DNA from 2 places in the Nocardioides sp. NPDC006273 genome. Region 2 is predicted to be linked to the other one. Evidence: riboswitches for the same ligand, from Rfam matches in the RefSeq annotation. Region 2 holds a riboswitch; the other holds the start of a gene.
What was found. Region 2 has a riboswitch for cyclic di-AMP ahead of ABZZ22_RS11405 (NlpC/P60 family protein). Riboswitches for the same ligand answer to the same signal wherever they lie in the genome.

Region 1 (4,408 bases), on a different contig from region 2:
CGTCGAGGTCGATCTCGTCGGTCTGCTCGAGGACGGGCACGACCTCGACCGCGGCGAAGGAGGTCTGCCGGCGGCCCTGGTTGTCGAAGGGGCTGATCCGGACCAGACGGTGGGTGCCGGCCTCGACCGAGAGGGTGCCGTAGGCGTAGGGAGCGTGGATCGCGAAGGTGGCGGACTTGAGCCCGGCCTCCTCGGCGTAGGAGGTGTCGAAGACCTCGACCGGGTATTTGTGCTGCTCGGCCCAGCGGACGTACATCCGCATCAGCATCTCGGCGAAGTCGGCGGCGTCGACGCCGCCCGCGCCGGAGCGGATCGTGATCACGGCCTCGCGGGAGTCGTACTCCCCCGAGAGCAGGGTGCGGATCTCCAGGCTCTCGACGGACTTCTTGACCCGGCTCAGCTCGGCCTCGGAATCGGCGAGCGAGTCGGCGTCGCCCTCCTCCTGAGCCATCTCGACCATCAGCGCGAGGTCGTCGATGCGGGTGTTGAGCTCGGTGAACTTGTTGAGCTCTCCCTGCAGCAGGGAGAGACGTCCGGTGACGCGGGTGGCGTTGTCCTGATCATCCCAGAGGTCGGGCGCGGCGACCTGCTCGCCGAGGTCGGCGATCTCCGTGCGCATCGCGTCCAGGTCCAGCACCTGGCCGATGGTCTGCATCGTTGCCTGGAGCTGCTTGATCTCGGTGTCGAATTCGGGGCCTGCCACGTACTACAGGTTACTTGACCGGTGGTTCGCCACCCGATTCGCCGCCCCCTCACAGATGCGCTCGCCCTCCGGCATGGGGAACCGGAGGGCGAGCGCCATGGGGATGTCGCCAGAAGGGATATATCGGCGTGAGCCCGTCGAAACGGGCCGGAGAGACCTCAGGCCTGATGGATCGAGCCGGCGAACCAGCCGTCCCAGGCAGCCTCCTCACGAACAGCGGTTCCCGGCTTGGGAGCGTGCAGCATGATCGCCTGGCCGTTCTCCCAGCGCAGGAAGATGCCCACGTGGTAGACGGGGCTGCCCCAGAACATCAGGTCACCGCGCTGGATCTGGTCGTTCGGCACCGACGGCAGCGCAGCGGCCTGGTCCCGCGAGACCCGGGGCAGCTCGATACCGGCGGCGCTGAAGGCGTACTGCGTCAGGCCGGAGCAGTCGAACGCGCTCGGCCCGGTGGCACCCCAGACGTACGGGTCACCGATCTGCTCCGAGGCGACGCTGATCGCGCGCTCGATCTTGCCCTGCTGGCTCGCGGCGAAGGCCTTGGCCTCCGCCGCCGCCTTTGCTTCGGCCCTCTTCTTCTCTTCCGCGGCCTTCTTGGCCGCGATCGCTGCCTTGCGCTTCGCCTCGGCAGCCTTACGGGCTGCCTCGGCCTTGCGCTGCTGCGCCTCGACAGCCCTCTCGAGCTGCTTGACGTCGGTGAGCATCGCCGTGGGGGTGGCCGAGGCCTCCAGGATCGGAGCCTCCACCACCGTGGCCGACTCGAGGTTCGGCTTGTCGGCGGGCGGGGCGGCGTTGGCAGCGGGCACCGCCACCAGGGCACCTGCGGCGATGCCGCTGGCGAGGGTGACGCGACCGAGGAGCTTTCCGTGGCCGCTGAGCGATCCTGTGATCGTCCGGGCGATGGATAGGTTCAGCGCCCGGAAGGGGCGAGTCGTGCCTCGATGGGCAGGACGGGATACGGACTTGGACATGCGTGAGTTCCTTCCCACGCCTGCGAGGTGAGCTGTCGGGTTCGGGCCAGAAAGGTTGCCCGGCCATCTTGCGATGGCTTCACCCCGAGCGACCGTCCGAGTTAGTCGCGTGGATCTTGGGTCCCCCGCTCCTGTCCCATACGTACTGCTGAGTGTGAGGGGTAAGGGGGTTCAGTAGTAGGGGCCGGCTTCCGGAGGGACAGGATTCGGCGTGTACCGGGGCCGGTCGTGCATTCTGCACGGCTCAACCAAGGTGACATGGCAACTCAAGCGGATCCAATCCGGAATGTGCGCATTTGGGGCGGAAACCACGTGTTCACGCGTGGTTTTACCGTCGTTTGTGAGTCATCTCACCGGCAGACGGCCGTTTGAGACCAGGTCCGAGCGGGTCTCACTCCGCCGCTTCGAGCCGGAATCCGACCCCGCGGACGGCGACGACCTTCTCCTGCACACCGGCCGCCTCGAGCTTCTGGCGCAGTCGTCCGACGGTGACGTCGAGCGTCTTCGTCGAGCCGTACCAGTTCTCGTCCCAGACCTCGGCCATCAGCCGGTCACGGGAGACGACCTTGTCGCGGGAGGCGGCCAGCACGGCCAGGAGCGCGAACTCCTTGCCGGTCAGCGTCACCTCGCGCTCACCGGCGTAGACCCGGTGGGCAGCCACGTCGATGCGCAGCGCGTCGTCGTCGCCGCCGGGCTCGTCCGGACCCGAGCGGCGCAGCAGTGCGCGGACCCGGGCCTGGAGGACGGCCAGCGCGAACGGCTTGGCCAGGTAGTCGTCGGCACCGGCGTCGAGGCCGACCACCAGGTCGATCTCGGCGTCCCGAGCGGTGAGGATCATGATCCCGCCCTCGTAGCCGTTGTCCCGCGCGGCCTTGCAGACCTCGAGCCCGTCCATGTCGGGAAGGCCGAGGTCGAGCAGCACGAGCTCGGCCTCGTAGGGGGGCGCCAGCAGCTCCAGCGCCTTCTTGCCGGAGTCGACCCAGGTGACGTCGTACCCCTCACGCTGGAGCGTGCGCACCAGCGGAGCGGCGATGTCCTCTTGGTCTTCTACGACGAGCACGGAGTTAGACATGAAGAGAACAATAGTTACAGGCCCGTAGGGCTTGTGAAGAGATCCCCCCTTTCAGATAAGCGCGTGATCACATTGTTAGGTCCGAGCTGCTCGATACCGAGCGGATCCTCGGCTCCTTCGGTGACCTCGTCCCAGGTGACGGGAGCTGCCACCGTCGGGGTGTCCTTGCCTCTCAGCGAGTAGGGACAGATGGTCGTCTTCGAGCCGGAGTTCTGCGACCAGTCCAGGAAAACCTTGCCTGACCTGCGGCTTTTGGTCATCGTCGCGGTCACCTTGCTCGGGTTCGCCTTCTGTAGGTCCTCGGCGATCTCCTTGGCCAGCGCCGTGGCCGCGTCCGGCTCGACGGGCTCCGGCAGGGCGGCGTACAGATGCAGGCCCTTGCTGCCGCTGAGCACCGGAGCCGCGGCGAGGTCGCGGGCGCCGAGCGCCTCGCGCACCAGCAGCGCCACCTCGCAACACTCCTGGAGACCGGCCGGCTCGCCGGGGTCGAGGTCGATCACGATCCGGTTCGCACCGGCCGGGGTGCCGTCGGCGCCGACCGTCCACTGATGGACGTGCAGCTCCAGCGCGGAGAGGTTGGCGGCCCAGGTGAGGGCGGCGAGGCTGTCGAGGACCGGAAAGGTGAGTGTTCCCTCCTTGTGGTCGGCGGTTCGGGATCCCGTTGTCGGAACGATGACCGTGCGGACCCAGCTGGGTGTGCCAGCCGGTGCGTTCTTCTCGAAGAACGACATGTCGCCGATGCCGTGCGGCCAGCGGATCCGCGTCACGGCGCGGTTCTCGAGCTGCGGCAGGATCGCCGGCGCCACCTGGGCGTAGTAGTTGAGCACCTCGCCCTTCGTCATTCCGGTGCGGGGATAGAGCACCTTGCTGAGGCTGGTCAGCGTCAGCACCCGGCCGTCGACCTCGACGCGTACCTCTTCTCGTTCGACCATCACAGATCCTCCGGTGAGACGTCGTCCCTGATCCCGATGAAGCTCGGCTGCCGCAGCCGGCCCTGGTAGCTCGCCGCCGCGACGGCGGTGCCGTGGGTCTCCACCTCCACGACGAGGAGCGGCTCGACCCAGTGGGTGCCGCGGGCATCCACCGTCGGCACTCCCCCGTCGGGGTCGACGTCGGGGCCGGCGAAGGGGCTGCGCCCGGTCTCGCGGAGCAGTTCCCCGAGCCGCTGGGCCCGCTTGCCGGTGATGCCGCTGCCGACCCTTCCGCGGTAGATCAGCCCGTCGGGCGTCGGCTGTCCGACGAGCAGGGCGCCGAGACGCTCGGTGCCGCCCTCGGTGCCCACCTCGGGTCGCCAGCCGCCGACCACGAGCGATGCCCGGTAGCGGTGGGCGAGCTTCACCCAGTCCTTGCTGCGCTCACCGGGCCGGTAGCGGCTGCCACGCCGCTTGGACACGATCCCCTCCAGCCCCTGCGCCCGTGTCACCTCGTGGAGCATCGGCCCGTCGTCGTAGGTCGCCGGCAGCTGCCACGACCCGAGGTCGCCCTCGGCTTGGACGGCCTCGAGGACCTTGCGCCGCTCGGCCCAGGGCTCCTCGATGAGCAGCCGCCCGTCGAGACGGAGAAGATCGAAGACCATGTACGTCGCCGGGATCTTCTCCGCGAACCGTGCAGCGCGGCGGACGTCGCGGTTGTGCATCCGGTCCATCAGCACCCGGAAGTCGG
Region 2 (4,408 bases):
CGCTGCCGAAGACCGTCAGCCAGAAGATCGGCTCGTGCAGCACCTCACGGAAGCTCAGCGACTTGAGCCGGTCGAGCTGCAGGGTGCCGTAGATGGCGATCACGAATCCCGCGGCGCACAGGAGCACCCTGGCGATCGCGTTGAGGGCGTGCCGCACGCGCTGGTCTCCCACTTTCCGGTGATTCGAACGTGCGCAGAACCTATCGAATCAGGTCGGTGCGGCGCAGGAAGCCGGCTGGATCAGCCCAGCAGGGGCGAGAGGGAGGCGAGCGGGACGGTGCGGGCGCCGGCGCGGCGTACGTCCTTGACGACCTCGGCGTCGTCGGTCGCGACCAGGACGATGCGGCCGGAGGGCTCGGCGTCGACGAGGTCGCGGATGACGTCGTCGGCGATGACGCCCTCAGGGGAGAAGAGGACCTTGACGCCACGAGGCGGCACGGCGGTGGGGCGTACGGACGCCGAGTGGGCGTCGAAGACGACGGTCGTCTCGGCGCCGGTGCGGGCGGCGATCGGCGCGATCGCCCGCAGCAGCCGAAGCCGCTGGGCATCGAGCGCCGAGCCGGGCCACAGGGCCTTGGAGACGTTGTAGCCGTCCACGATCAGCCGGACCCGCGGCATGGCCAGGAACTGCTCGAGGTGGGCGCTGCTGGTCACTCCGGCTCCGGCGACGGGGTCGGCCGAGGCCAGCTCGGACTCCACCCGCTCGCCCGGGGTGCCGGTGACGGGAGGCAGCGCGAGCTCACGTCGGAGCCCGCCCGCGGCGTCGAGCAGGGTGTCGAGCAGGAACCGGGCCCGCAGCGAGGCGTCCTCGCGATCCGTCTTGGACGTACGCCGCTCGGCGGCCGCCTCGCGCTCCAGCTTGTCGATCTGGCTGCGGAGCTGGCGCAGCTGGCGGTCGCGCGCGGAGAGCTCGTCCTCGGCGCGGGAGAGCGCAGCACGGGCCTCGGTCAGCGCCTCGTCCAGTCCGGTGCCGGCCTCGCGGGCGGCGGCCCGGGCCTCCCCGAGCTTGCGCCGCAGAGCGGTGTTGTCGGCCTTGAGGTCGTCGATGCGGACCTTGCGGTCGGCACGCACCTCACGGATCTCGTCCTCGGCCGCGGCGAGCTTGACGCGCAGGCGGGCGACCTCGGCGTCGACCGCAGGCACGGCGGCGGCTTCGAGCCGGTCCAGGGCCTCCTTGAGCGAGACCTCCCAGCCGTCGGGGCGCACGAGCCAGAGGACGGCGGCCGCCTCCGTCGGCTCCTCGGGCAGGACGAGGTCGTCGGGGGAGCCCTCGGTGACGTACGCCGGGCGCAGCTGGCTCCCGATCTTCTCCCGCACCTCGTCGTCGCCGTCCAGCACCGAGGCGATCATCGCGCCACCGGCCTTGGCGCGCCGGGCGGGCGCGAAGTCGGCGATCCGCTTGAGCGCGGGTGGGAGACGCGCCACGTCGGGAAGCACCCCGGCCGTGAGCGCGACGATGCGCCCCCGGACCGTGTCGGGGAGCGTCGCGTACGCGGAGACCTCCATGGTTCAAGTGTAGGGACCCGGTCCGCGATCGCCGCCTCGAATACTCCGCTGCGATGGTGATGACACGCCGGACGCAACCGTACGAAAGCAAAAATGTCGGTGCTCGGTGAGACCGTCACTCACATGACGACGAGAATCGACTGTGACACCTGCCTGGTGCGGGGACTGGCGTGCCACGACTGCGTGGTCACCGTGCTGCTGGGCCCGCCCCCGGAGCTCATCACTCCTCCGGAGCTGATCGAGGACGAGGAGCGCCGGGCGCTCGACGTGCTCGCCGATGGTGGCCTGGTCCCGCCGCTGCGGATGGTGGCTCTGCCATTGGTGGAGGGTATGTAGCCGAACTTTTGGGCGTGGGTGGTTGGCAGGTGGGGGATGGCGTCGGCTAGTGTGCGCAGGGAATTGGCGCTCGTGGAAGTGGGTCAACCGGCCCACGCGGGTGCCGCGCTCAATCCAGGTCCGCTTCGGGGTGGGCCAGGAGCCGGGGAACCACACCGGTCGTACGCCGCAACATGGAGTGCGATCACCTGGGGTGCATCCGCCGCGAGGACGATCTGGAAGCTCAGGTCGAGGAGCGGTGGTAGGGCAGGTCGTGCCTGAACCCGTCAGCTCACCCGGTAGGCGTCAACGACTACACAAGGAGACCGTCCGCTCGTGACACGCGACCGGAAGCGACTCATTGCCGGAGCAGCCGGCATCGCCGCCATCGGTGTCGCCGGGATCATTCCCGCCGCGACCCCCGCCCAGGCCGAACCAGACATCGACGACGTTCGCGAGAAGGTCGACAAGCTCTACACCCAGGCCGAGGCAGCCAACGAGGACTACAGCAACGCCAAGCTGCGGCTGCAGGACATCAAGGACCAGCTCAAGGACCTCAGCGCCGACGAGAAGCGGCAGAGCAAGGAGCTGGACAAGATCCGGGCCGAGCTCCGTGACTCCGTGCTGCGGCAGTTCGAGGGCTCCGACGTCTCCGCCGTCGGCCAGGTGATCACCTCCGAGGACCCGCAGGAGTTCCTCGCCGGGCTCTCCACCGTCTCGTCCTACAACGCTCTGCAGGGCGACCTGCTGGCTCGGTACAACACCGAGGCAGAGGCCCTCCACGTGCGCCGGGAGGCGACCGAGGAGAGCAAGGCCGAGATGGCCAAGGTCAAGACGACCATGCAGAAGAAGAAGAGCGAGATCGACAAGAAGTTCGAGGCCGCTCAGGCCGAGCTCGACGAGCTCGAGGCCGACGAGCTCGAGGAGTTCCAGGCAGCCGGCGCCGGTGCGGGCATCCCGGCCAACCTCCCGCCGCCCTCCGGGCGCGCGAAGGTGGCCGTCGACTACGCCCTCGCCCAGGTCGGCGACGCCTACGTCTACGGCGCCACCGGCACCGCCTCGTGGGACTGCTCCGGTCTCACCATGGGTGCCTGGGGCCAGGCCGGTGTCGGGCTCCCGCACTCCTCCTCTGCGCAGTACAGCAGCGGACCCCAGGTCTCGCGCGGCCAGCTCGCTCCGGGTGACCTGGTCTTCTTCTACAGCCCGATCAGCCACGTCGGCATCTACATCGGCAACGGCATGATGGTGCACGCGTCCAACCCGAGCACCGGTGTGAAGGTCTCGCCGATCGACCAGATGCCCTACACGGGCGCGGTCCGCCCGGGCTGAGCCGTTCGACAGGCTCAGGAACCACTTGACCCAGGACCCCGAAGAGGCCGATCGTTCGCAGGTGCGAACGGTCGGCTCTCTTCTATCCCGCCTTCAGGCCCGACCGGCCCTGATCGGGGCCGGTCTCGTGCTGGTGATGCTGCTGGCGGGCTTCGTCGGCTGGCGGCTGACCGGCGGCGGCGAGTACGTGGCGCCGACCCCGACTGCCGCCCCGGTCGTGCGCGCCGACACCGCAAACGCCCGGGTCTCGCTGGAGGAGCTGGTCACCGGCGTACGTGAGGGGGCGGAGCCCGACGGCGAGGACACCGTCTCGGTGGCGGTGCGCAACGCACACGCCATCGGCGTCGAGGACGTCACCGCCAAGTATGTCGCCGAGTCGGGCAACGTGGCAGCGGACGGCTCTTGGACCGCCGACGTCGAGATGTCGTGGCGCACGCCCGGGGATCCGGTGCTGACCGAGGAGCTGAAGGTCGGGTTCGACGCCGACGGCGCGATCACCGGGTTCTCGGCGGCCCGGGGCACCCGGCTGCCGCTGTGGCTCAGCGGCCCGGTCGAGGTGCGGCGCACCGACTCCACCCTCGTGGTCGTCCAAGCATCCGCCGACGTCGCCGACCGCTACGCCGAGCTGGCCGCGACCGCGGTCGACGAGGTTCGCAAGGTGATCTCCTGGGACGATCCCCGCCTGGTCCTCGAGGTGCCCGCGGCCGGACTCGAGTGGGCGCTCGGCGCGCAGCCCGGGGCCTACTCCGCGGTCGCCGCGGTGACCGCGACGGTCGACGGCTCCACGAAGGCCGGAACACCGCTGCATGTGTGGGTCAACCAGGGCGTCATCGGCGACCTGGACGCCCCCGGCGCCCAGGTGGTCATCACCCACGAGGCGACCCACGCGGCCACCGACGCCCCGACCGGCACCAACCGGCCGATGTGGCTGGTCGAGGGCTTCGCCGACTACGTCGCGCTTCGCGACACCACTCTCCCGCTGAGCAAGACCGCCGGACAGATCCTCGCCCAGGTCCGCGAGAACGGCGCGCCCGACCATCTGCCGGGCAAGGCCGAGTTCAACACCCGCTCGGAGCACTTCGGTGCGGAGTACGAAGCCGCCTGGCTCGCCTGCGAGGTGCTCGCCGAGGCCGGCGGTGAGGAGGCTCTGGTCGATCTCTACGAGGAGACCGGGCGTGGCATCGCTCTGGAGAAGTCCCTGCAGAGCAGCTTCGGCTTCGGGGAGGACGAGCTGACGGCCCGCTGGCGGACCCATCTG

Region 1: linked by a shared signal. The riboswitch ahead of ABZZ22_RS06765 (C40 family peptidase) and the one ahead of ABZZ22_RS11405 (NlpC/P60 family protein) in region 2 are both predicted to bind cyclic di-AMP.

The regions. Positions count from the first base shown of each region.
Region 1 covers NZ_JBEXSD010000010.1:71,154-75,561, forward strand. The annotation lists gene prfB (peptide chain release factor 2) at 1-703, opposite strand, end outside; gene ABZZ22_RS06765 (C40 family peptidase) at 862-1,674, opposite strand; cyclic di-AMP (ydaO/yuaA leader) riboswitch at 1,680-1,853, opposite strand; gene ABZZ22_RS06770 (response regulator transcription factor) at 2,066-2,746, opposite strand; gene ligD (non-homologous end-joining DNA ligase) at 2,761-3,678, opposite strand; gene ABZZ22_RS06780 (DNA ligase) at 3,678-4,408, opposite strand, start outside.
Region 2 covers NZ_JBEXSD010000021.1:5,971-10,378, forward strand. The annotation lists gene ABZZ22_RS11390 (APC family permease) at 1-157, opposite strand, end outside; gene ABZZ22_RS11395 (NYN domain-containing protein) at 241-1,506, opposite strand; gene ABZZ22_RS11400 (hypothetical protein) at 1,630-1,842, shown strand; cyclic di-AMP (ydaO/yuaA leader) riboswitch at 1,939-2,142, shown strand; gene ABZZ22_RS11405 (NlpC/P60 family protein) at 2,158-3,150, shown strand; gene ABZZ22_RS11410 (hypothetical protein) at 3,176-4,408, shown strand, end outside.